3 regions of the Vandammella animalimorsus genome follow, and region 2 is predicted to be linked to each of the others. Evidence: predicted binding sites of a transcription regulator. Region 2 holds the regulator's gene; each other region holds the start of a gene.

Region 1 (7,380 bases), on a different contig from region 2:
CCCACAACCCTGACCCGCCAGACTGGCAACGCAGCCCCCAGCTGCCCCGCCCCGGTCGACTTCCTCAAGCGCTGTCGCCGCGCGGCGTTGGCGGCGCTGCTGCTGGCAGCGGGCATGGGCGCTGGCGCGCAAACCACCCCTGTGCGCACAAGCGCCGAGCCGGCAGGCCCCTTGCCCGCTGCGGGTTTCGTGCTCATCACGCCCAATGGGCAGACCCATGTGCACCTGTCCCGCCCGCTGGCAGCGGGAGAGCGCCTGTGGGTGCAATGGCCCGATCGCGCAGGCCAGCCCAGCTGCTGCCGGCGCCTGGCGACCGACGCGCTCCAGCCCGTGAGCACATCCGAGCAAAGCGCTGGGGGCGACAAGCCGGAACACCCCGTGGTCATGGCGCTGGATGGCAGCACGCCCGCGCACTACCGTCTGCGCGTCCCCGACGAACTCGCTGGGGACAGTTTTTTGGGCATGGCGCTGGCAGCGCCGCGCGTGCGCGCCCAAGGCGCCTACGCATTGCGCGCCGCGCCAGACATCCGCGTGCGCATGTGCGCAGGGGCCGAGGGCTTGAACCTGCTGACGCAAGCCGGCCAGCGACGCCAGGCGCTTTACCTGGGCCTGGGCTACCCGATCGAATCGCGCCACCCCTGCACGCCGCAAGACGAAGATTTCATTCGCCGCGCAAGCCAGTAAGGCTGAGCGCGTGCTGGAAAGCGCCGCCTCAGTCGGGGGCGGGCACCAGGCGCCGGATGCGCGCGCGGCAGTTGGGGTAGGCCTGCTGCACCGTCACCTCGATCAGGCGCGCGGCCGAAGGCCAGTCCTGCCAATAGTCGCCCACTTCGTCGATCACGCGCGCCGTGCCGTTGATGCGCACGCGCGTGGCGCTGGCAAAGTCGATGAACAGCATGCCGATGCGCGGGTTGGTCAGCAGGTTGCCGATGCTGTTGAAGAAGTTGTTGCCGGGGTAGTCGGGGAAGACGATGGTGCGCTCATCGGGCACGGCCAGCAGCGGCTCCGGGTCGTTCGGCGGGGCGTGCTGGCGGCCCCGATAGCTGCAATCGCAATCGCCGCGGTCATTGGCGGTGGCGATGAAGAAAAAGGGCTGGGCCTTGAGAAACGCGATCAGGCGCGGGTTGAGCCGGTCGCGCACCGAGGCGGCCAGCCCGCGCGTCAGGCGCGCCGCGCCATAGCGCTGATGGGCTTGCAGCTCGCCCGCGTGGAAGACGCCGAAGCCGGGGTCGTCATCGTGGATGGATTCGCTCATAACGGATACCTTTCCAAAAGGCTCCCAAGAAAAAACGGCGGGCAAGCTGCCCGCCGTTTCGGCGCATGCCAGCCCGCCTGGGCCGCCGCGCGGCGCGCGCCCGCGAAGCAGACGGGCATCGCGCCATCGGCCTGGGCCGCAGCGGTCAGAAGAACCCCAGCGCGTTGGCGCTGTAGCTCACCAGCAGGCACTTGGTCTGCTGGTAGTGCTTGAGCGCCATCTTGTGGTTCTCTCGCCCGATGCCCGATTGCTTGTAGCCGCCAAAGGCCGCGTGCGCCGGGTAGAGGTGGTAGCAGTTGGTCCACACCCGCCCGGCCTGGATGCCGCGGCCCATGCGGTAGGCGCGGGTGCCGCTGCGCGTCCACACCCCGGCGCCCAGGCCGAAGATGGTGTCGTTGGCAATGGCCAGGGCCTCTTCCTCGTCCTTGAAGGTGGTGACCGAGGCCACCGGGCCGAAGATTTCCTCCTGGAACACGCGCATGTCGTTCTGGCCGAACAGCATGGTCGGCTGCACGTAAAAGCCCTCGTTGATGCCCTCGCCGGGGCGGCTGCGGGCGCCGCCGGTGAGCACCTTGGCGCCTTCTTTCTGACCCACATCGAAGTAGCCCAGGATCTTGTCCATCTGCTGCTGCGAGGCCTGCGCGCCCACCATGGTGTTGGCATCGAGCGGGTGGCCCAGCTTCATCGCCTGCACGCGCTTGACAGCCTTGTCAATGAACTTCTCGTAGATCGACTCCTGCACCAGGATGCGCGAGGGGCAGGTGCAGACCTCGCCCTGGTTGAGCGCGAACATCGACAGCCCTTCCAGCGCCTTGTCCAGAAAGGCGTCGTCGTGGTCCATCACGTCGGCAAAGAAGATGTTGGGGCTTTTGCCGCCCAGCTCCACGGTGCTGGGGATGAGGTTTTCCGCCGCGCACTTGAGAATGTGCTTGCCCACCGGGGTGGAGCCGGTGAAGGCCACCTTGGCGATGCGCTTGGATGTAGCCAGCGCCTCGCCCGCCTCCTTGCCGAAGCCGTTGACCACGTTGACCACGCCCGGCGGCAGCAAGTCACCAATCAGCTCCATCAGCAGCATGATGGAAGCGGGCGTCTGCTCGGCAGGCTTGAGCACCACGGTACAGCCCGCGGCCAGCGCCACCGGCAGCTTCCAGGCCGCCATCAAGAGCGGGAAGTTCCACGGAATGATCTGCCCGACCACGCCCACCGGCTCGTTGAAGTGGTAGGCCACGGTGTCGTGGTCGATCTCGGAAATGCCGCCCTCCTGCGCGCGCAGGCAGCCGGCGAAGTAGCGGAAGTGGTCGATCGCCAGCGGCACGTCGGCGGCCATGGTCTCGCGCAGCGGCTTGCCGTTGTCGATGGTCTCGGCCACGGCCAGGCGCTTGAGGTTCTGCTCCATGCGGTCGGCGATGCGCAGCAAGGTGTTGGCGCGCTCCTGCGGCGAAGTCGCGGCCCACTTCGGGAAGGCCGCGTGCGCCGCATCCAGCGCCAGCTCGATGTCCTCCGCGCCCGAGCGCGCCACCTTGCAAAACGGCTGGCCGGTGATGGGCGAGACGTTCTCGAAATACTCGCCCTTGACCGGCGGCACCCACTTGCCACCGATGTAGTTGTCGTAGCTGGCGCGATAGGGGAAGTCGGTGTCGATGCCCATGCGCTTGAGTTCCTTGGCGTCCATGCGTGTCTCCTTCTTTTTGAAAATGCGTGGATGGTGAAGAGCCTGCCAGCGTGGCGCACCACGCGGGCAGTACAGCACACAAGGCAATATCCATACCAATATTCGCAAACTACGGGTTTATCCCAGGGCCATCCGCCTTCATCGGCCCGCCTGCGGCCCCAACGCCGCTCGCCAAGGCCCTATCGGCCGACTGACATGCTGCTGTAGGTACTGGCACCACCAGTTGCAAACAAGCAACTCTGTACCGTTTTGGCACAGCCCGGCGCGCCAAAACGGCGCAACTGCGCAGTGGCAGCAGGGTCAAATGCCTGCGTGCTAGGATGCCAGCCGCCCCGCAAAACGACGGGGCGCAATCCATGGCCTGTCCCACATTCCACGCCTGACGTGCCATCTGCCAGGCCATGCAGCACACAGACCTGGCACCCAAAAGCCAGGCTTTCCCAAGGAGACACCACATGGGAGCAATGCCTTTTTCCGCACGCCAGCGCCTGGCGCCCGCGGGCGCCGACGCGCTGCTGCAACAGGCGCGCCACGCACTGCAGACCGGCGCCCTGCCAGCCGAAGAGCTGCTGCCGCCAGCGCTGGCCTACGTCTCACGCTCGTGGCAGCGCAGCGTCCAGGCCGGGCTGGACGCCTTCGCCCGCAGCACCCCCGCGCCGCACCACAGCCGCTTCGAGCTGGCCCGCGCCACCGAACGCCAGCACGAGCTGCTCACCCACGCCCGCCCGGTGATGGACTACCTCATGGGCCAAACGCGGGAACATCGCGGCATGGTCATCCTGGCCGATGCCGATGGCCTGCTGCTGCACGCCCTGGGCGATCTGCACTTCCTGCAACGCGCCGAGCGCGTGGCGCTGGCGCCCGGCGCCTCCTGGCATGAGGCGCACCGCGGCACCAACGCCATCGGCACCGCACTGGCCGAAGCCGCCCCCGTCATGGTGCACGGGGCCGAGCACTTCCTCGAATGCAACGGCTTTCTCTCCTGCGCAGCCGCGCCCGTGCGGGCGCCCGATGGGCAAGTACTGGGCGTGCTGGACTTCTCCGGCGAGCGGCGCCCGGCCTCGCCCCAAGTGCTCGGCATGGTGTGCACGGCCGCGCACATGATCGAAAACCGCCTGTTCCAGGCCCGCCACGGTCATCAACTGCACCTGCATCTGCACCCATTGCCCGAAGGCTTGGGCACCGCCGCCGAAGGCGTACTGGCCATCTCCGAGCAAGGGATGATCGCCGGCGCCAACGCCGCTGCCTTGCAGCTGCTGGGCCTGCAGGCGGCCCGGCTGGGGCAACTGCATCTGCAGCGCCTCTTCCAGACCGACCTGGAGCAACTGCTGCGCAGCGCCCATGCGGCGCAGCCACTGGTGCTGCAGCGCGCTGCCCCAGGCCAGCCCGCACAGCTGCATGCCCGCGCAAGGTTGGCCAGCCCTGCGCGCCGCCAGGACACGGCCTGCGCCACGCCCGCCCAGCCCGACACCTCCCGCCGGCCCAGCTCCCTGCCCGCCCCACTGCAAGCGCTGGACACCGGCGATGCCCAATGGCGCAACCTGCTGGAGCAGGCCGCCAAAGTCTGCGATCACCCCATCGCCCTGCTGCTGCACGGCGAATCGGGCACTGGCAAGGAAGTGCTGGCCCGCGCCATCCACCAGGCCAGCGGCCGCGCCGCGCAGCCACTGGTGGCCGTCAACTGCGCCGCCCTGCCGGAAAACCTCATCGAAGCCGAACTGTTCGGCTATGCCCCAGGCGCCTTCACCGGCGCGCGGCGCGAAGGCGCGCCCGGCCTGATCCGCCAGGCCCACGGCGGCACCTTGCTGCTGGACGAAATCGGCGATATGCCCCTGACGCTGCAGGCGCGGCTGCTGCGCGTGCTGCAAGAGCGCCAGGTCACGCCGCTGGGCAGCGGCCAGCCGGTGGCCGTGGACTTTGCCCTGATCTGCGCCAGCCACCGCGACCTCAAAGCCGAAGTGGCCGCCGGGCGCCTGCGCGCCGATCTGTACTGGCGCATCAACGGCCTGACCCTGCACCTGCCGCCGCTGCGCCAGCGCAGCGACTGGCATGCCCTGGCCCAGCGCCTGCTGCAGCAACACGCCCGCGAACAAGGCCGCACCACCTGCCCCACACTGGGCGATGAACTCGCTCACGCCCTGCGCCACTACCCCTGGCCGGGCAACCTGCGCCAGCTCGACAGCGCACTGCGCACCGCCGCTGTGCTGGCCGCAGGCAGCCCGCACATCGACTGGCAGCACCTGCCCGGCGACCTGCAGCAAGAGCTGCAACGCCCGCCAGCGCCACACACCCCACCCGCGCCACAGCCAAACGGCCTGCCCGCATCCGCCCAGCCCATGCCAGAGCAGCCCGCCACCGGCACCATGCCGCTGGCACAGCACACTCTGCTGGCCCTGCAACGCTCCGTGGCCGAAGCCGGCGGCAACATCTCCCAAGCCGCACGCAACCTGGGCATCAGCCGCAACACCTTGTACCGCCACCTCAAGCGTCAGCGCTGAACAATTGCAGTCAGGCCCTGTCGCTGCAGTTGCGCGCTTGATTGACGAGGTCTGGGCCGCAGCAGAGAATCCACACCCTTTGCTGCGCGGGTTGGGCTCAGTGCCTTGCCCGCTGGCATTGCGTTTTGCTTTTGTTTTCCCCATCTGCTGATCACTGCCGCCTGGGCGCAGGGCTTTGCGCCCGGCGGTTGACGATGTGTCCCCTGCCATGACATCTAACGCATCCATTGCCACTTCCGAATCCGCCCACAACACCACGCCCGGCGCGGCGCATCTGAGCCCCGATGAAATCCGCACGCGCTTTTCCAGCGCCATGTCGGCCATGTACCGCGATGAGGTGCCGCAGTACGGCGCTTTGCTGGAGCTGGTGGCCCAGGTCAATGCGCAATACCTGGATAAGAATCCCGAGGAACAAGCTTCACTGGCCGCGCAGCAGGAGCTCGGGCGCCTGAATCTGGAGCGCCACGGCGCCATCCGCCTGGGTACGGCGCAGGAGCTGGCCATGGCGCGGCGCATCTTTGCCGTCATGGGCATGCACCCGGTGGGTTACTACGATTTGTCGGTCGCTGGCGTTCCCGTGCATTCCACGGCCTTTCGCCCCATCAGTGACGAGGCGCTGCGCAAGAACCCGTTTCGCATCTTCACTTCGCTGCTGCGCCTGGAGCTGATCGAGGATGCTGCGCTGCGCGAGCAGGCCGCGCAGATCCTGGCGCAGCGGCGCATCTTCACGCCGCGCGCCATCGAGCTGCTGGAGCTGGCCGAGCGCAACGGCGGCCTGGACCAGGCGCAGGCCGACGAGTTCGTCGCCGAGGTGCTGCACACCTTCCGCTGGCACAGCGAGGCCACGGTGGATGCGGCCACTTACCAGCGCCTGCACGATGCGCACCGCCTGATTGCCGATGTGGTGTGCTTCAAGGGCCCGCACATCAACCACCTCACGCCGCGCACGCTGGACATCGATGCCGTGCAGCGCGCCATGCCAGAGCGCGGCATGGCTGCCAAGGATGTGGTCGAGGGCCCGCCTGCGCGCCAACACCCGATCTTGCTGCGCCAGACCAGCTTCAAGGCGCTGCAGGAGCCCATCCGTTTCGTGGGCGCCGATGCCACGGCCAGCGCCGGCACGCACACGGCGCGCTTTGGCGAGATCGAGCAGCGCGGCGCAGCGCTCACGCGCAAGGGCCGCCAGCTCTACGACGCGCTGCTGGCGCGCGTGCGCGAGATCGGCAACGTCGGCAGCTCCGACGCCGGCTATGCCCAGCGTCTGCAGGCCGTGTTCGCCCAGTTCCCCGACGATCTGCAGCAGCTGCGCCAGCAGGGGCTGGCGTTTTTCCGCTACCGCGTGCTGGATGCCGCCCAGCTGCAGCGCCTGGCCCAGGCCAACGATGCGCCACTGGATCTGGAGCAGGCCATCGCCTGCGGCGCGGTGCAGGCCAGCCCCATCACGTATGAAGACTTCCTGCCCGTCAGCGCGGCGGGCATCTTCCAATCCAATCTGGGCGGCGCCGAGCAAAAAAGCTATGCCGCCAACGCCGCCCAGGCCGCGTTCGAGCAGGCGCTGCAGGCGCCGGTGCTCGACGAGATCGAGCTCTACGCCCGTGCCGAGGCCGATTCGCTGCAGCAGCTGCAGCTGCAGTTTGCGCAATGCCGCTCCGCCGCCGCGGCCTGCGCCTGACAGGCTGAGCCGCACACCATCGCCATGACCGATTTGCCCAAGCCAAGCCCTGCGCCGCAAGTGCAGAATCGCCGCCGCAGCCACGGCCTGTGGGCTGCCAGCGCCCCGCCCGCACCGGCCACCAGCGCGCTTGAAGGCTTGGCCGAGGCCGATGTGGCCATCGTCGGCGCGGGCTACACCGGGCTGTCCGCCGCACTGCATTTGAGCGAAGGCGGCGCGCGCGTGGTGTTGCTGGAGGCCCAGGAGGTCGGCTTTGGCGCTGCCGGGCGCAACGTCGGCCTGG
Region 2 (7,380 bases):
CCAAGCTGTTTGCCGCCGTGACCGAAACCCCCATGCCCACATCACAGGGGCAGGGCCAGGCTGGCCGCAAGTCGGGCGCAGCTTGGGATTGGCTGTCCACCCATCCCGACTCGGGCATGCGCATCGCCGACTTCCAGTCCGGCCAGGCCATGCAGTGCGACCTGCGCACCGGGCGCTTGCGCTGAGAGCGCACGCTATGACCGGCGCGCTTGCAGGTCAAAGCGAAACAGCCGGCAGTCGATGGGGCCGTTCCACATGGGCACGCGGCGCGACTCCTTCAGGCGCAGCTTGCCCGGCAGCTTCATGTCCGGGCTGAGCAGCCAGGCCGTCCAGCCGCCGTAGTGGCTTTTCCAGTGCGCAGCCAGCTGGGCGAAGAAGGCTGCGCCGTCGTCGTCGCTGCTGAATTCACGCGCTGAAAAGCCCACTTGCTTGCGCGCCTGCAGGTTACGCCCGGCGCTGCCGGCGGCGTCGATGCGCGTGCCGTAGGGCGGGTTGAGCAGCAGGATGCCCGGCTGCGCGCAGGGCGGCAGGCGCTGCAACAGGTCGCCGCCGCGCAATTGCACGGCCTGGGCCACGCCGGCGCGCTCGGCATTGCGGCGCGCGAAATCGACCATGCGGTGTGCGATGTCGCTGCCAAAGACGGGCGCGGCCGGCGCGCGGCGCTGCGCCAGGGCCTGCTCGCGCAGCTGTTGCCAGTGCTGCGGCTGGTGCGGCAGCAAGTGCTCGAAGGCAAAGCGGCGCTGCAGGCCCGGGGCGATGTTGCAGGCCATTTGCGCGGCCTCGATGGCGATGGTGCCGCTGCCGCAGCAGGGGTCGTACAGCGGCAGCGGGGCGTCCGACAGCGGTTGCCAGCCAGTGGCGGCGATCATGCTGGCAGCCAGGGTCTCCTTCAGCGGCGCATCGCCCTTGTCTTCGCGCCAGCCGCGCTTGAACAGCGGCGCGCCGCTGGTGTCGATGGCCAGCTGCTGGGTTTGAGCATCCAGGTGCAGGTGGATGCGCACCTGCGGGCGCTGGGTGTCCACGCTGGGGCGCTGGCCCTGCCGGGCGCGAAAGCGATCGGCCACGGCATCCTTGATGCGCAGCGCGGCGAAGTTCAGGCTTTTGAGCGGGCTGCGCTGGGCCGTGGCCTCGATCTTGAAGGTCTGCCCGGGCGTGAACCATTGCTCCCAGGGCACCTGGGCGGCCAGGGCATAGAGATCGTCCTCGCGCTGGTAGGGGCCTTGCGCCAGCACGATGAGCACGCGCTGCGCGATGCGGCTGTGCAGGTTCAGCTGCATGGCCAGGGCCAGCAGCTGCTGGCTGTCGGCGCTGGGGTGGATGGCCAGGCCGGCGCGCTGCAGCGTCAGCGCTGCCTCGGGCAGGCCGGTGATGCGCTGCACCTCGGCGCCCAGCAGCGCCTCGGTGTGCGCGGCGCAGGGCAGGAACAAATAGGGCACGGGCTGCGCAGCCTGGCGCGCAGCAGCGGGCGCGGGAGTGGATGCAGGCGCAGGTGCAGGGCGGGGCGATGGGGGGCGGGAGGCGGTGGTCACAGGCTTTTGCGCAGATTGGCGGGGGCGATGCGCAGCGCCTCGCGGTATTTGGCCACGGTGCGGCGCGCGCATTCGATGCCCTGCTCCTTGAGCAGGTTGGCGATTTGGCTGTCCGAAAGCGGCTGGCTGGGGTCTTCGGCACTGATCCATTGCTTGATCAGCGCGCGCACGGCGGTGCTGGAGGCGCTGGCGCCGCTGTCGGTCTCCAGTCCAGAGCCGAAGAAGTATTTGAGCTCGAAAGTGCCTTGCGGCGTGGCCATGTACTTGGCCGTGGTCACGCGCGAGATGGTCGATTCGTGCATGCCCAGCTCCTGCGCGATGTCGCGCAACACCAGCGGCCGCATGGCGGTGGGGCCATGCACGAAGAAGTCGTGCTGGCGCGCGACGATGGCCTTGGATACGCGCAGGATGGTGTCAAAGCGCTGCTGGATGTTCTTGATGAACCAGCGCGCCTCCTGCACGCGCTGCTGCAGCTCGGCGTGGCTGCTGCTGCCGCGCAGTGCCTGGGCATAGACCTCGTGCACGCGCAGGCGCGGCATGACGTCGGGGTTGATGCGCACCACGAAGTCGCCGCTTGGCGCGCCGCGCTGCTGGCCGGTCTGTGCGGCGTGCACCAGCACGTCGGGCACGATGGCATTGCGCTCCACGTCGGCAAAGCGCCTGCCGGGCTTGGGCTCGAGCCGGGCGATCAGCAGCAGCGCGTTGCGCACCTGCTCGGGCTCGGCCTGGGTGAGCTGGCAGAGCTGGCGCACGTCGCGCTTGGCCAGCAGCTCCAGTGGCTGCTGGCACAGCTGCTGCGCCAGGGCCAGCAGCGCGGGTTCGCAGTCGCAGTGCTCGTCGCGCTGCAGCGCGCGCAGCTGCAGTTGCAGGCATTCGGCCAGGTCGCGCGCGCCCACGCCGGCGGGCTCCATGGTGTGCAGCAGGTTCAGCGCCAGCTGGAAGTGGTGCAGCAGCTCGTCCACGTCCTCCAGGCTGCGCGCCAGCGGCAGGGCCAGGTCTTCGAGCGTGTCCTCCAGGTAGCCGTCCTCGTTGAGCGATTCGATCAGAAAGTCCAGCGCGCAGCGGTCCACGGCGTCGAGGAAGAACTCGCCGGCCTGCTGGTGCAGGAAGTCGGCCAGCGAAATGTGCGCGCTGTTGATGTCTGCCGCGTCCACCTCGTCACTCGCGCCTGCTGCGCCGGGTGCGGGCGCATCGCTGCCCCATTCGCCATCGTTTGGGGAAATGTCCATGGAGCCATCGCCGCTCCAGTCCTCGGGCACGGCCTCGAACTCGCGCTCCTCGCTGCCCTGGGCCTGGCCGGTGGCGTCGCTCTCGCCATCGCTCTCTTCGGCAGCGCCGTCATGGCTGCCGACGTGGTCGCCGCCGGGGCTGGTGGGGCCATCGCGCCCCAGCTCTGGCGCGCTGCCGTCTGCGGGCGGGGTATCCAGGCTGGCGTCGCCGTCGCCTTCCTGCAGCTCCAGGAAGGGGTTTTCCTCCAGCATGTGCTCGACCTCTTGCTGCATCTCCAGCGTGGACAGCTGCAGCAGCCGGATCGCTTGCTGCAACTGTGGCGTCAGCGCCAGGTTTTGCGAGGTCTTGAGGGAAACGCCCAGCTTCATGGCCGCGCCTCACATGCGGAAGTTCTCGCCCAGGTAGACGCGGCGCACGTCCGGGTTTTCGATGATGTCCTGCGCCGGGCCGTGCGCCAGCACGGCGCCTTCGCTGATGATGCAGGCGCGGTCGCAAATGCCCAGGGTCTCGCGCACATTGTGGTCGGTGATGAGCACGCCGATGCCGCGCTCCTTGAGAAAGGCGATGCTGCGCTGAATCTCCATCACCGCGATCGGATCCACGCCGGCAAAGGGCTCGTCCAGCAGGATGAAGCGCGGCTGCGTGGCCAGCGCCCGGGCGATCTCGACGCGGCGGCGCTCACCGCCCGAGAGCGACAGCGCCGGCGCGCTGCGCAGATGATCGACGCGCAACTCCTCCAGCAGTTGCTGCAGGCGCTGCTGCACCTCGGCCTTGCTAAGCGGCTTGCCCTGGGCGTCGAACTGCAGCTCCAGCACGGCCTGCACGTTCTCCTGCACCGTCAGGCGGCGAAAGATCGAGGCCTCCTGCGGCAGATAGGACAGACCCAGGCGCGAGCGCTTGTGGATGGGCATGTCGGTGACGTCATGGCCGTCGATGAGGATTTCGCCGCCGTCGCTGCGCACCAGGCCGACGATCATGTAAAACGAAGTGGTCTTGCCCGCGCCGTTGGGCCCGAGCAGGCCTACGACCTCGCCCGGACCCACATCGAGCGAAACGTCCTTGACCACCTTGCGCCCGCCATAGCTTTTCTGCAAGTGGCGCGCCACCAGGCCGATGGCTGGGGCAGCGGCTGCTGCTGGCGTGTCTGGCCCGTGCGGGCCTTGTGTTGCTTGCGTCATGGCTGTGGGTTCAAGGGGCGGTCTGTTGCAGCTCGCTGCTGGGCGCCAGCGGCGTGGCCGGGGCCTTGGCGCCACGGCTGCCACGGTCGCTGCCGCTGCCGGCCTGGCCCGTGGTGCTGGCGCCGATCACGGCGCGCACGCGACCGCCCTGGCCGGCAGGCGCCGAGCCGCTGCTGCTGCCGCCGCGCGCTGCGCCATCGACGCTGAACTGACCGCTGCCATTGTGGTAGACGATCTCGCCGCCGCTGATCTCATCGTTGAGCTGCCCGCCCTGGTAACGGCGCAGCTGCGCCCGGCCCAGCAGCCGCACCCGGTCGGCCTTGCTGTCGTACTCGATGCGCGTGGCCTCGGCCTCCACCGTTTCCTTCGGGGCGCCTTTGGGGGTGTCGCGCTGCTGGCTGAAGAAGGCGCGCCGCCCGCCGCCTGCCTGCACTGTGCCCAGCTGGCTGCCATCAGCACGCTGCAGCACATTGAGCGAGTCGCCGCGCAGCACGATGCTGCCTTTGGTGACGACCACGCGGCCGGTGAACACCGTGGTCTGCTTGGCCTCGTCGTGGCGCAACGAATCGGCTTCGATGTTCATGGGCTGGGCGCGGTCGCTGGCCAGCGCGTGCGCTTGAGGCTGGGGCAAGGCCAGAGCCAACAGCACGACGCTGGCGGTGGCCAAGGGGAGGAACAGGGTCTTGCTCATTGCGGCATGAATTTTGCTTATGGGGTGCGCCAGATTCTAGGGCTTGTTCACCCGCCAGCGGGCTTTGCCCCTTAGTGGCTGCATAGCGCCAGGGCATGGCGCGGCAACAGGCCATAAAATCGCCGCGCCCTCAGAGCCTGTGCAAGGTCTGCATGAATCCAGCGGCCAGTGAGCCTTGCGATTCATGCAGGCCTTGCTTGATGGGCGCGCTTGTTTTGCCAGGCACGGCCTGCGCCCCGAATGAATCTATGAAGCCACGCACCATTTTCGTCACCACTGCCTTGCCGTATGCGAACGGCACTTTCCACATCGGCCACATCATGGAATACATCCAGGCCGACATCTGGGTGCGCTTTCAGCGCATGCAGGGCCACCGGGTGGATTTTGTGGGCGCTGACGATGCCCACGGCGCGCCCATCATGATCGCGGCGCAGAAGGCGGGACAGACGCCCGAGCAGTTCGTGGCCGCCATTGCTGCCGGCCGCAAGCAGTATCTGGATGGTTTTTACATCAGCCATGACCACTGGCATTCAACCCACAGCCCGGAGAACACCGAGCTGGCGCAACAGATCTACCGCGATCTGAGACAGGCCGGGCTGATTGCCACGCGCACCATCGAGCAATTCTTTGACCCGCAGCAGGGCATGTTCCTGCCCGACCGCTACATCAAGGGCGAGTGCCCCCGCTGCCATGCTCAGGATCAGTACGGCGACAACTGCGAGGTCTGCGGCAGCGTGTACGCGCCCACTGAGTTGATTGCGCCGTATTCGGCGCTCTCGGGCGCCAAGCCGGTGCTCAAGGAGTCCGAGCATTTCTTCTTCACGCTTTCGGACGCGCGCTGCGTGGGCTTCCTGCAGGAGTGGACGCAAAACGGCCAGCATGTGCAGCCGGAGGTGGCCAACAAGGTCAAGGAATGGTTCACTGTGCGCACCAACCCGGACGGCAGCACCAGCGAGGGCCTGGGCGATTGGGACATCAGCCGCGATGCGCCGTACTTCGGCATCGAAATTCCCGATGCGCCGGGCAAGTACTTCTACGTCTGGCTGGATGCGCCGGTGGGCTATCTGGCTGCGCTCAAGAGCCTGCTGGCGCAGCGCGGCGAGGACTATGAGGCCTACATGGCCAACCCGCAGTTGGAGCAGGTGCACTTCATCGGCAAGGACATCGTCACCTTCCACACCCTGTTCTGGCCCGCGATGCTGCATTTCTCTGGCCGCAAGACGCCCGACCAGATTGCCGTGCATGGCTTTCTCACCGTCAACAACGGCCAGAAGATGAGCAAGAGCCGTGGCACCGGGCTGGACCCGCTCAAGTACCTCAAGCTGGGCATGAACCCCGAATGGCTGCGCTACTACCTGGCCGCCAAGCTCAACGGCCGCAATGAGGACATCGACTTCAACGCCGAGGACTTCATGGCCCGCGTCAACGCCGACCTGGTGGGCAAGTACGTCAACATCGCCAGCCGCGCCGCAGGTTTTATCGCCAAGCGCTTCGATGGCCGCCTGGGCCTGCCCACGGGCGATGGCCATGCGCTGCTGCAAACCCTGCGCGCCAAGGCCGATGACATTGCCGATGCCTTCGAGCGCCGCGACACTGCCCGCGCGCTGCGCGAGATCATGCTGCTGGCCGACCGCGTCAACGAATACGTGGACGCCAACAAGCCTTGGGAGCTGGCCAAGGACCCGGCCCAGAGCGAGCGCCTGCACGATGTCTGCACCACCTGCATCGAGGCCTTCCGCATCCTCACCATCTACCTCAAGCCCGTGCTGCCCGCGCTGGCGGCCCAGGTCGAGGGCTTTTTGCAGGTGCCCCCCTTCAGCTTTGCCGATGTGCAAACGCCGCTGGGCGCGGGCCAGGTCATCGCCGGCTTCAAGCACCTGATCCAGCGCGTGGACGAAAAACAGCTCGAAGCCTTGTTCGAGGCCCCCGCCGCGCCCGCCGCTGCGCCTGCCGAGACGAAAAAGGAGGCCAAGAAAAAAGCTGCCCCGGCCTTCGATCCCCAAGCCCCCGGCGGCGAGCCGCTGGCCCAGACCATCACCATCGACGACTTCGTCAAGATCGACCTGCGCATCGCCAAAATCCTGCAGTGCAGCGCCGTCGAAGGTTCAACCAAGCTGCTGCAGCTGACACTGGACGTGGGTGAGCAGGACGAGCACGGCCAACCCAAGACCCGTAACGTCTTCAGCGGCATTGCCAGCATGTACCAGCCCGAGCAGCTGGTGGGCAAGCTCACTGTCATGGTCGCCAACCTGGCGCCGCGCAAGATGAAGTTCGGCCTCTCCGAAGGCATGGTGCTGGCCGCCAGCCACGCCGATGAGGGCAGCCAGCCTGGCATTTACGTGCTCGAACCCTTCCCCGGCGCGCAGCCGGGCATGCGCGTGCGTTGAGTTTGTTTGTCGCGGCATAAAAAAGCAGCGCCCTGTGGGCGCTGCTTTTTTGATGCGCTGATGCCGCAAAGGCTGCGGCATCAGCACGGTGCTGGACGCGGACCTTATTGCGCAGCAGTCTTGCTGCCGTCCTTGTGCCAGTTGAAGACGTCGAACTTGAAGCTGTTGAGGTCGCCTGCCTTGTTCCAGGACAGCTCACCCACCGGGCTGGGCAGCTTGGCGCCCTTGAGGAACTGGGCCACCTTCTCAGGCTCGTTGGCGCCTGCGCCCTTGATGCCTTCGGCAATGGCCAGCGTGGCGGCATAGGCCGTCATTTGGAAGGCGCCGCCGGGGTTGCGCTTTTTGTCCTTGAAGGCCTGCACGAT
Region 3 (7,380 bases), on a different contig from region 2:
GCTCATGGCAAGCGGGGGCGGGCGGGTGGCGGCGAGTGGCGGCGTTTTGGCGCAAAAGTCTCATGGCGGCCTCATGGCGGCCGGGCTGCGCCGGGCGGCTGGCGATAATACGGCAATGGCTGTTGTAACCCTGAACAAAACCCCCTGGCACCACCATTTTCTGGGCGTGTTCCAGCGCTTTGATGGCTGGCTGATTGCCGCCATTTTGTTTTTGGCGGCCCTGGGGCTGATCGCCATGTATTCAGCCGGCTTCGACCATGGCGCGCGCTTTGGCGACCACGCGCGCAACATGGCGCTGGCTGCGGCGATTCTGTTCGTGCTGGCGCAAATCCCGCCCCAGCGGCTGATGGCGCTGGCCGTGCCTTTGTACCTGGCCGGGCTGCTGCTGCTGCTGGGGGTGGAGTTCTTCGGCATTGCGCGCAAGGGGGCGCAGCGCTGGCTCAACGTCGGCGTGGTGATCCAGCCCAGCGAGATCATGAAAATCGCCGCGCCGCTGATGCTGGCCTGGTGGTTCCAGCTGCGCCCCACGCCGCTGCGCGCCACGGATTTCGTCGTCGCCATGGCGCTGCTGGCCCTGCCTGTGGGGCTGATTCTGCGCCAGCCCGATCTGGGCACGGCCCTGCTGGTGCTGGGCGCCGGGCTGGCGGTGATTTTCTTTGCCGGCCTGCCCTGGAAGCTGGTGTTGCCGCCAGTGCTGCTGGCGCTGCTGGGCGTGGCGGCCATCATCGGCTTTGAGCCCTACCTGTGCCAGGACGGCGTGGATTGGGTGGTGCTGCACGATTACCAGAAAACCCGCGTCTGCACGCTGCTGGACCCGTACAACGACCCGCTGGGCAAAGGCTTTCACATCATCCAGGGCATGATCGCCATTGGCTCGGGCGGCATGTGGGGCAAGGGCTTCATGGCTGGCACGCAAACCCATTTGGAATTCATCCCCGAGCGCACCACGGACTTCATCTACGCCGCCTTTGCCGAGGAATTCGGCCTGCTGGGCACGCTGGCGCTGCTGCTGGGCTTCCTGTTTTTGATCTACCGCGCGCTGTGGATCGCCCTGCGCGCCAAGACGCTGTTCGGCCGCCTGATGGCCGCAGCCGTGGCGATGATTTTCTTCACCTACGCCTTCGTCAACATGGGCATGGTGATGGGCATCCTGCCCGTGGTGGGCGTGCCGTTGCCTTTCATCAGCTATGGCGGCACAGCCATGGTGACGCTGGGCCTGGCGCTGGGCATTTTGATGTCCGTGGCCCGCGACGCCGCCATTGTGCCGCCGACCATCGAGTTCTCGGCCCGGCGTTTGTGAGTGCCTGCCCGCGAATTCCTCGCGCCGCGTTTCCCCCAGAGTCGGGCCACTTCTGGCCCATGCGCACAGAGAATTTGAACAGGCACTGAGTGCCTGGTCTTGGACGCGATGCAGGGTCGCCTGGCGGCGCAAGCCCTGGGGCATGGCAAGCGTGCAAGCGCGCAGGTGCGCCCGGATAGGGCGCCGAGACAGGCCCTGGGCCTGGCGTGCACCAAAGTGAAGCGCGCGCCCTATCCTGGTGCGCAGCTGCGCCAAGATGCACGCGCAGGTGCGCGCTGCCATCTGCCCAGGCTGTGCGCTGGGCACAAGGCAGAAAGCCGCGCCTGTACAGGGCGCGGCGCCTGTTTTTGCTGCTTGCCTGGGGCCAGGCTGCCGCCCTGGCACGAGTTTTGCGATGGATGCACTCCGAACCCACTGAGTTTCCCCAGCGAACAGGAGTGCCCCATGGCAAGAACAATCGACGACGTTATGAAGATGGTGCAGGACAACGACATCAAGTTCGTTGATTTCCGCTTCACCGACACCCGTGGCAAAGAGCAGCACGTCACCGTGCCGGTGTCCCATTTCGATGAGGACAAGTTCCACAGCGGCCATGCGTTCGATGGTTCTTCGGTGGCGGGCTGGAAGGGCATTGAAGCCTCGGACATGTTGCTCATGCCCGACCCCGGCACTGCCAACATCGACCCTTTCTTCGAAGAGCCCACGCTGCTGCTCACCTGTGACGTGGTGGATCCGGCCGACGGAACTCCCTACGAGCGCGACCCGCGCAGCATTGCCAAGCGCGCCGAGGCCTATCTGAAAGCTTCCAGCCTGGGCGACACCGCCTACTTCGGCCCCGAGCCGGAGTTCTTCCTCTTTGACGGCGTGCGCTGGGAAAACAGCCCCGGCAAGGCTGGCTTCGAGATCGAGGAGTACGAAGCGCCCTGGAACACCGGCGCGCGGCTCGAAGGCGGCAACCGCGGCCACCGCCCCACGGTCAAGGGCGGCTATTTTCCTGTGCCGCCGGTGGACAGCACGCAGGACATGCGCGCCGAAATGTCGTTGGTGCTTGAGTCACTGGGCATCCCCGTGGAGGTGTTTCACCACGAAGTGGCTGGCGCAGGCCAGAATGAAATCGGCACGAAGTTCAGCACCCTGGTTCAGCGCGCGGACTGGACGCAGCTGCAAAAGTACGTCATCCACAACGTGGCCAACCTGTACGGCAAGACGGCCACCTTCATGCCCAAGCCCATCGTGGGCGACAACGGCTCGGGCATGCACGTGCACCAATCGGTCTGGAAGGACGGCAAGAACCTCTTTGCCGGCGAGGGCTACGCGGGCCTGTCGGACTTTGCGCTGTACTACATCGGCGGCATCATCAAGCACGCGCGCGCGCTCAACGCCATCACCAACCCCGGCACCAACAGCTACAAGCGCCTGGTGCCCGGCTTTGAAGCGCCGGTCAAGCTTGCCTACTCGGCCAAGAACCGCTCGGCCTCCATCCGCGTGCCCTTTGTCAGCAACCCCAAGGCGCGGCGCGTGGAAGCGCGCTTTCCCGATCCGCTGATGAACCCCTACCTGGGCTTTGCCGCGCTGCTCATGGCCGGGTTGGACGGGGTGGAAAACAAAATCCACCCCGGCGAGGCGGCCACCAAAGACCTGTACCACCTGCCGCCCGAAGAAGACGCGCTGATTCCCACCGTCTGCCACAGCCTGGACCAGGCGCTCGAAGCGCTGGACGCCGACCGGGCTTTCCTCACCAAAGGCGGCGTGTTCACCGACGCCATGCTGGATGCCTACATCGAGCTGAAGATGGGCGAAGTCACGCGCTTTCGCCAGGCCGTGCACCCGCTGGAATTCGAGATGTATTACTCGCTGTAAAGCCCTGGCGGCAAGGCTTGGGCCGCAGCGGCATTGCCAGCCGCCGCCAATCCGACCCACCGAAGCGCCCCACCGAAAACCGAACAAGAAGGAGTACGCCATGAGTCAGGCGTCTGAAGCGCAGCCACTGCGCCAGCAGGGTTTGTATGACCCATCCCACGAACACGATGCTTGCGGCGTGGGCTTTGTGGCCCACATCAAGGGCGCCAAAAGCCATGCCATCGTCACCCAGGCGCTGCAAATCCTGGAAAACCTTGACCACCGCGGCGCGGTGGGCGCCGACCCGCTGATGGGCGATGGCGCGGGCATTCTGATCCAGATCCCCGATGCGCTGTACCGCGCGGAAATGGCCGCGCAGGGCGTGGCGCTGCCGCCTGCGGGCGAGTACGGCGTGGGCATGGTGTTTCTGCCCAAGGAACACGCCAGCCGCCGCGCCTGCGAGCAGGAGCTTGAGCGCGCCATCAAGGCCGAGGGCCAGACGCTGCTGGGCTGGCGCGACGTGCCGGTAGACCGCGCCATGCCCATGAGCGCGGCGGTGCGCGAGAAGGAGCCCGTGATCCGCCAGGTCTTCATTGGCCGCGGCGGCGACGTGATCGTGCAGGACGCGCTGGAGCGCAAGCTGTACGTGATCCGCAAGACCGCCAGCGCCGCCATCCAGCGCCTGGGGCTCAAGCACAGCAAGGAATACTACGTGCCCAGCATGAGCAGCCGCACCGTGATCTACAAGGGCCTGCTGCTGGCCCACCAGGTGGGCACGTATTACCTGGACTTGCAGGATGCGCGCTGCGTCTCCGCCCTGGGGCTGGTGCACCAGCGCTTTTCCACCAACACCTTCCCCGAGTGGGCGCTGGCGCACCCCTACCGCTACGTGGCGCACAACGGCGAGATCAACACCGTCAAGGGCAACTACAACTGGATGCGCGCGCGCGAGGGCGTGATGCGCAGCCCGGTGCTGGGCGATGACCTGCACAAGCTCTACCCCATCAGCTTTGCCGGCCAGTCCGACACGGCCACCTTCGACAACTGCCTGGAGCTGCTGACCATGGCGGGCTACCCGCTCAGCCAGGCCATGATGATGATGATTCCCGAGCCGTGGGAGCAGCACGCGGGCATGGACGCGCGCCGCCGCGCCTTCTACGAATACCACGCGGCCATGCTGGAGCCGTGGGACGGCCCGGCATCCGTGGTTTTCACCGATGGCCGCCAGATCGGCGCCACGCTAGACCGCAACGGCCTGCGGCCCTCGCGCTACTGGGTCACCGACGACGACCTGGTCATCCTCGGCTCCGAAGCGGGCGTGCTGCCCATTGACGACAGTCGCATCGTGCGCAAATGGCGCCTGCAACCGGGCAAGATGCTGCTGATCGACCTGGAGCAGGGCCGCATGATCGACGACGAGGAGATCAAGGCCGGCGTGGCCGGCGCCAAGCCCTACCCGCAGTGGATCGACAACCTGCGCGTGCGCCTGGACAGCGTGCCCGCCCCGGCCGCTGTGGCCGCCGCGCCGTTGCCTGCGCACGCACTGGCGCTGCGCCAGCGCCAGCAGCTGTTCGGCTTCACGCAGGAAGACCTCAAATTCCTGCTCGCGCCCATGGCTGCACACGGCGAAGAAGGCATTGGCAGCATGGGTAACGACAGCCCGCTGGCCGTGCTCTCGCCGCGCAGCAAGCCGCTGTACAACTACTTCCGCCAGCTCTTCGCGCAGGTCACCAACCCGCCCATCGACCCGATCCGCGAGGCCATCGTGATGAGCCTGGTGTCCTTCATCGGCCCCAAGCCCAATTTGCTGGACATCAACCAGGTCAACCCGCCGATGCGGCTGGAGGTGCGCCAGCCCGTGCTGGACGCAGCCGATATGGCCAAGCTGCGCGACATTGCCGCGCTCACGCACGGCAAGTTCAAGAGCGCGGTGATCGACATCACCTACCCGCTGGCCTGGGGCCGCGACGGCGTGCAGGCGCGCCTGGCCTCGCTGTGCGCGCGCGCCGTGGACGCCGTGCGCGATGGCGCCAACATCCTCATCGTCAGCGACCGCGACGTGGCCGCCGACCGCATCGCCATTCCGGCGCTGCTGGCGCTCTCGGCCATCCACCAGCACCTGGTGCAGGCGGGCTTGCGCACGGCCACCGGCCTGGTGGTGGAAACCGGCACCGCGCGCGAGGTGCACCACTTTGCCGTGCTGGCTGGCTACGGCGCCGAGGCCGTGCATCCCTGGATGGCCATCGAAACCCTGCACGACATGCATCAGCCCCTGACGGGCGCGCTGGCGCCTGAAAAGGCGGTGGCCAATTACATCAAGGCCGTGGGCAAGGGCCTGTCCAAGATCATGTCCAAGATGGGCGTGAGCACCTACATGAGCTACTGCGGCGCGCAACTGTTCGAGGCCGTGGGCATCAACGCCGAGACGGTCAGCCAGTACTTCACCGGCACCGCCAGCCGGGTGGAAGGCCTGGGCGTGTTCGAAATCGCCGAGGAAGCCATCCGCCTGCATCAGGCCGCCTTCGGCCACGATGCGCCTGCCTCCGGGCCTTCCGCCGCGCCGCGCATGCTGGATGCGGGCGGCGAATACGCCTGGCGCGCGCGCGGCGAGGAACACATGTGGACGCCCGACGCCATCGCCAAGCTCCAGCACAGCACGCGCGCGGGCAGTTTTGCCACCTACCAGGAATACGCCCGCCTCATCAACGACCAGAGCCGCCGCCTGATGACGCTGCGCGGCCTGTTCGAGTTCAAGACCGACCCGGCGCGCGCCATCGCGCTGGAAGAAGTCGAGCCTGCCAGCGAAATCGTCAAGCGCTTTGCCACCGGCGCCATGTCGCTGGGCTCGATTTCCACCGAGGCGCACGCCACGCTGGCCGTGGCCATGAACCGCATTGGCGGCAAGAGCAACACCGGCGAAGGCGGCGAGGACGAGCGCCGCTACCGCCAGGAGCTCAAGGGCATCCCCATCCGCGCGGGCGAAACCCTGGGCAGCGTGATCGGCGCGGAAAACGTCGCGGTGGACTTGCCGCTGCAAGATGGCGACTCCTTGCGCAGCCGCATCAAGCAAGTGGCCTCCGGGCGCTTTGGCGTCACCGCCGAATACCTGGTCAGCGCCGACCAGATCCAGATCAAGATGGCCCAGGGTGCCAAGCCCGGCGAAGGCGGCCAGCTGCCCGGCGGCAAGGTGTCCGACTACATCGGCCGCCTGCGCCACAGCGTGCCCGGCGTGGGCCTGATCTCGCCGCCGCCGCACCACGACATTTATTCCATTGAAGACCTGGCCCAGCTCATCCACGACCTGAAGAACGTGGCCCCGCACGCGGACATCAGCGTCAAGCTGGTCAGCGAAGTGGGCGTGGGCACCATCGCCGCTGGGGTGGCCAAGTGCAAGGCCGATCACGTGGTCATCGCCGGGCACGACGGTGGCACCGGTGCATCGCCCTGGTCCAGCATCAAGCACGCGGGCAGCCCGTGGGAGATTGGCCTGGCCGAAGCCCAGCAAACCCTGGTGCTCAACCGCCTGCGCGGGCGTGTTCGCGTGCAGGCCGACGGCCAGATGAAAACCGGGCGCGACGTGGTCATCGGCGCGCTGCTGGGGGCCGACGAATTCGGCTTTGCCACCGCGCCGCTGGTGGTGGAAGGCTGCATCATGATGCGCAAGTGCCACCTCAACACCTGCCCCGTGGGCGTGGCCACGCAAGATCCGGTGCTGCGCGCCAAGTTCGCTGGCAAGCCCGAGCACGTCATCAACTACTTCTTCTTCGTGGCCGAGGAGGTGCGCCAGATCATGGCCCAGCTGGGCGTGCGCACCTTTGACGAGCTGGTGGGGCGCAGCGACCTGCTGGACATGCGCCAGGGCGTGGCGCACTGGAAGGCCAAGGGGCTGGACTTCTCGCGCCTGTTCGCCCAGCCCAGCGTGGGCGATGAGGTGCCGCGCCGCCACGCCGAAGCGCAGGACCACGGCCTGACCAATGCGCTGGATCACCGGCTCATCGAGCGCAGCCGCCCGGCCCTTGAAAAAGGCGAACGCGTGCGCTTCATCGAAGCCGCGCGCAACGTCCACCGCAGCGTGGGAGCCATGCTCTCGGGCGCGCTCACCCGCCTGCACCCGGAGGGCCTGCCCGATGACAGCATCCACGTGCAGCTCGAAGGCGTGGGCGGCCAGTCCTTCGGCGCCTTTCTGGCGCGTGGCATCACCCTGTACCTGATCGGCGAGGCCAACGACTACACCGGCAAGG

What was found. Region 2 encodes sigma-54, which starts transcription at its own class of promoters, with help from an activator protein. Its sites were predicted from a motif close to TGGCANGNAANCTGCTTT; they were not measured.
Region 1: exaC (acetaldehyde dehydrogenase ExaC) is a predicted target of sigma-54. The motif match lies at 3,008-3,025, and genes of this name have one in related genera.
Region 3: glnA (type I glutamate--ammonia ligase) is a predicted target of sigma-54. The motif match lies at 1,679-1,696, and genes of this name have one in related genera.

The regions. Positions count from the first base shown of each region.
Region 1 covers NZ_NTBH01000007.1:109,057-116,436, forward strand. The annotation lists gene CLI93_RS10945 (hypothetical protein) at 1-684, shown strand, start outside; gene CLI93_RS10950 (pyridoxamine 5'-phosphate oxidase family protein) at 713-1,255, opposite strand; gene exaC (acetaldehyde dehydrogenase ExaC) at 1,401-2,927, opposite strand; gene CLI93_RS10960 (sigma-54-dependent Fis family transcriptional regulator) at 3,383-5,425, shown strand; gene hglS (2-oxoadipate dioxygenase/decarboxylase HglS) at 5,634-7,097, shown strand; gene CLI93_RS10970 (NAD(P)/FAD-dependent oxidoreductase) at 7,122-7,380, shown strand, end outside.
Region 2 covers NZ_NTBH01000002.1:211,554-218,933, forward strand. The annotation lists gene CLI93_RS04970 (M48 family metallopeptidase) at 1-185, shown strand, start outside; gene CLI93_RS04975 (THUMP domain-containing class I SAM-dependent RNA methyltransferase) at 195-1,436, opposite strand; gene rpoN (RNA polymerase factor sigma-54) at 1,526-3,127, opposite strand; gene lptB (LPS export ABC transporter ATP-binding protein) at 3,137-3,937, opposite strand; gene lptA (lipopolysaccharide transport periplasmic protein LptA) at 3,948-4,628, opposite strand; gene metG (methionine--tRNA ligase) at 4,877-7,015, shown strand; gene CLI93_RS05000 (high-affinity branched-chain amino acid ABC transporter substrate-binding protein) at 7,120-7,380, opposite strand, start outside.
Region 3 covers NZ_NTBH01000013.1:49,230-56,609, reverse strand. The annotation lists gene gph (phosphoglycolate phosphatase) at 1-6, opposite strand, end outside; gene rodA (rod shape-determining protein RodA) at 116-1,300, shown strand; gene glnA (type I glutamate--ammonia ligase) at 1,745-3,160, shown strand; gene CLI93_RS14105 (glutamate synthase-related protein) at 3,261-7,380, shown strand, end outside.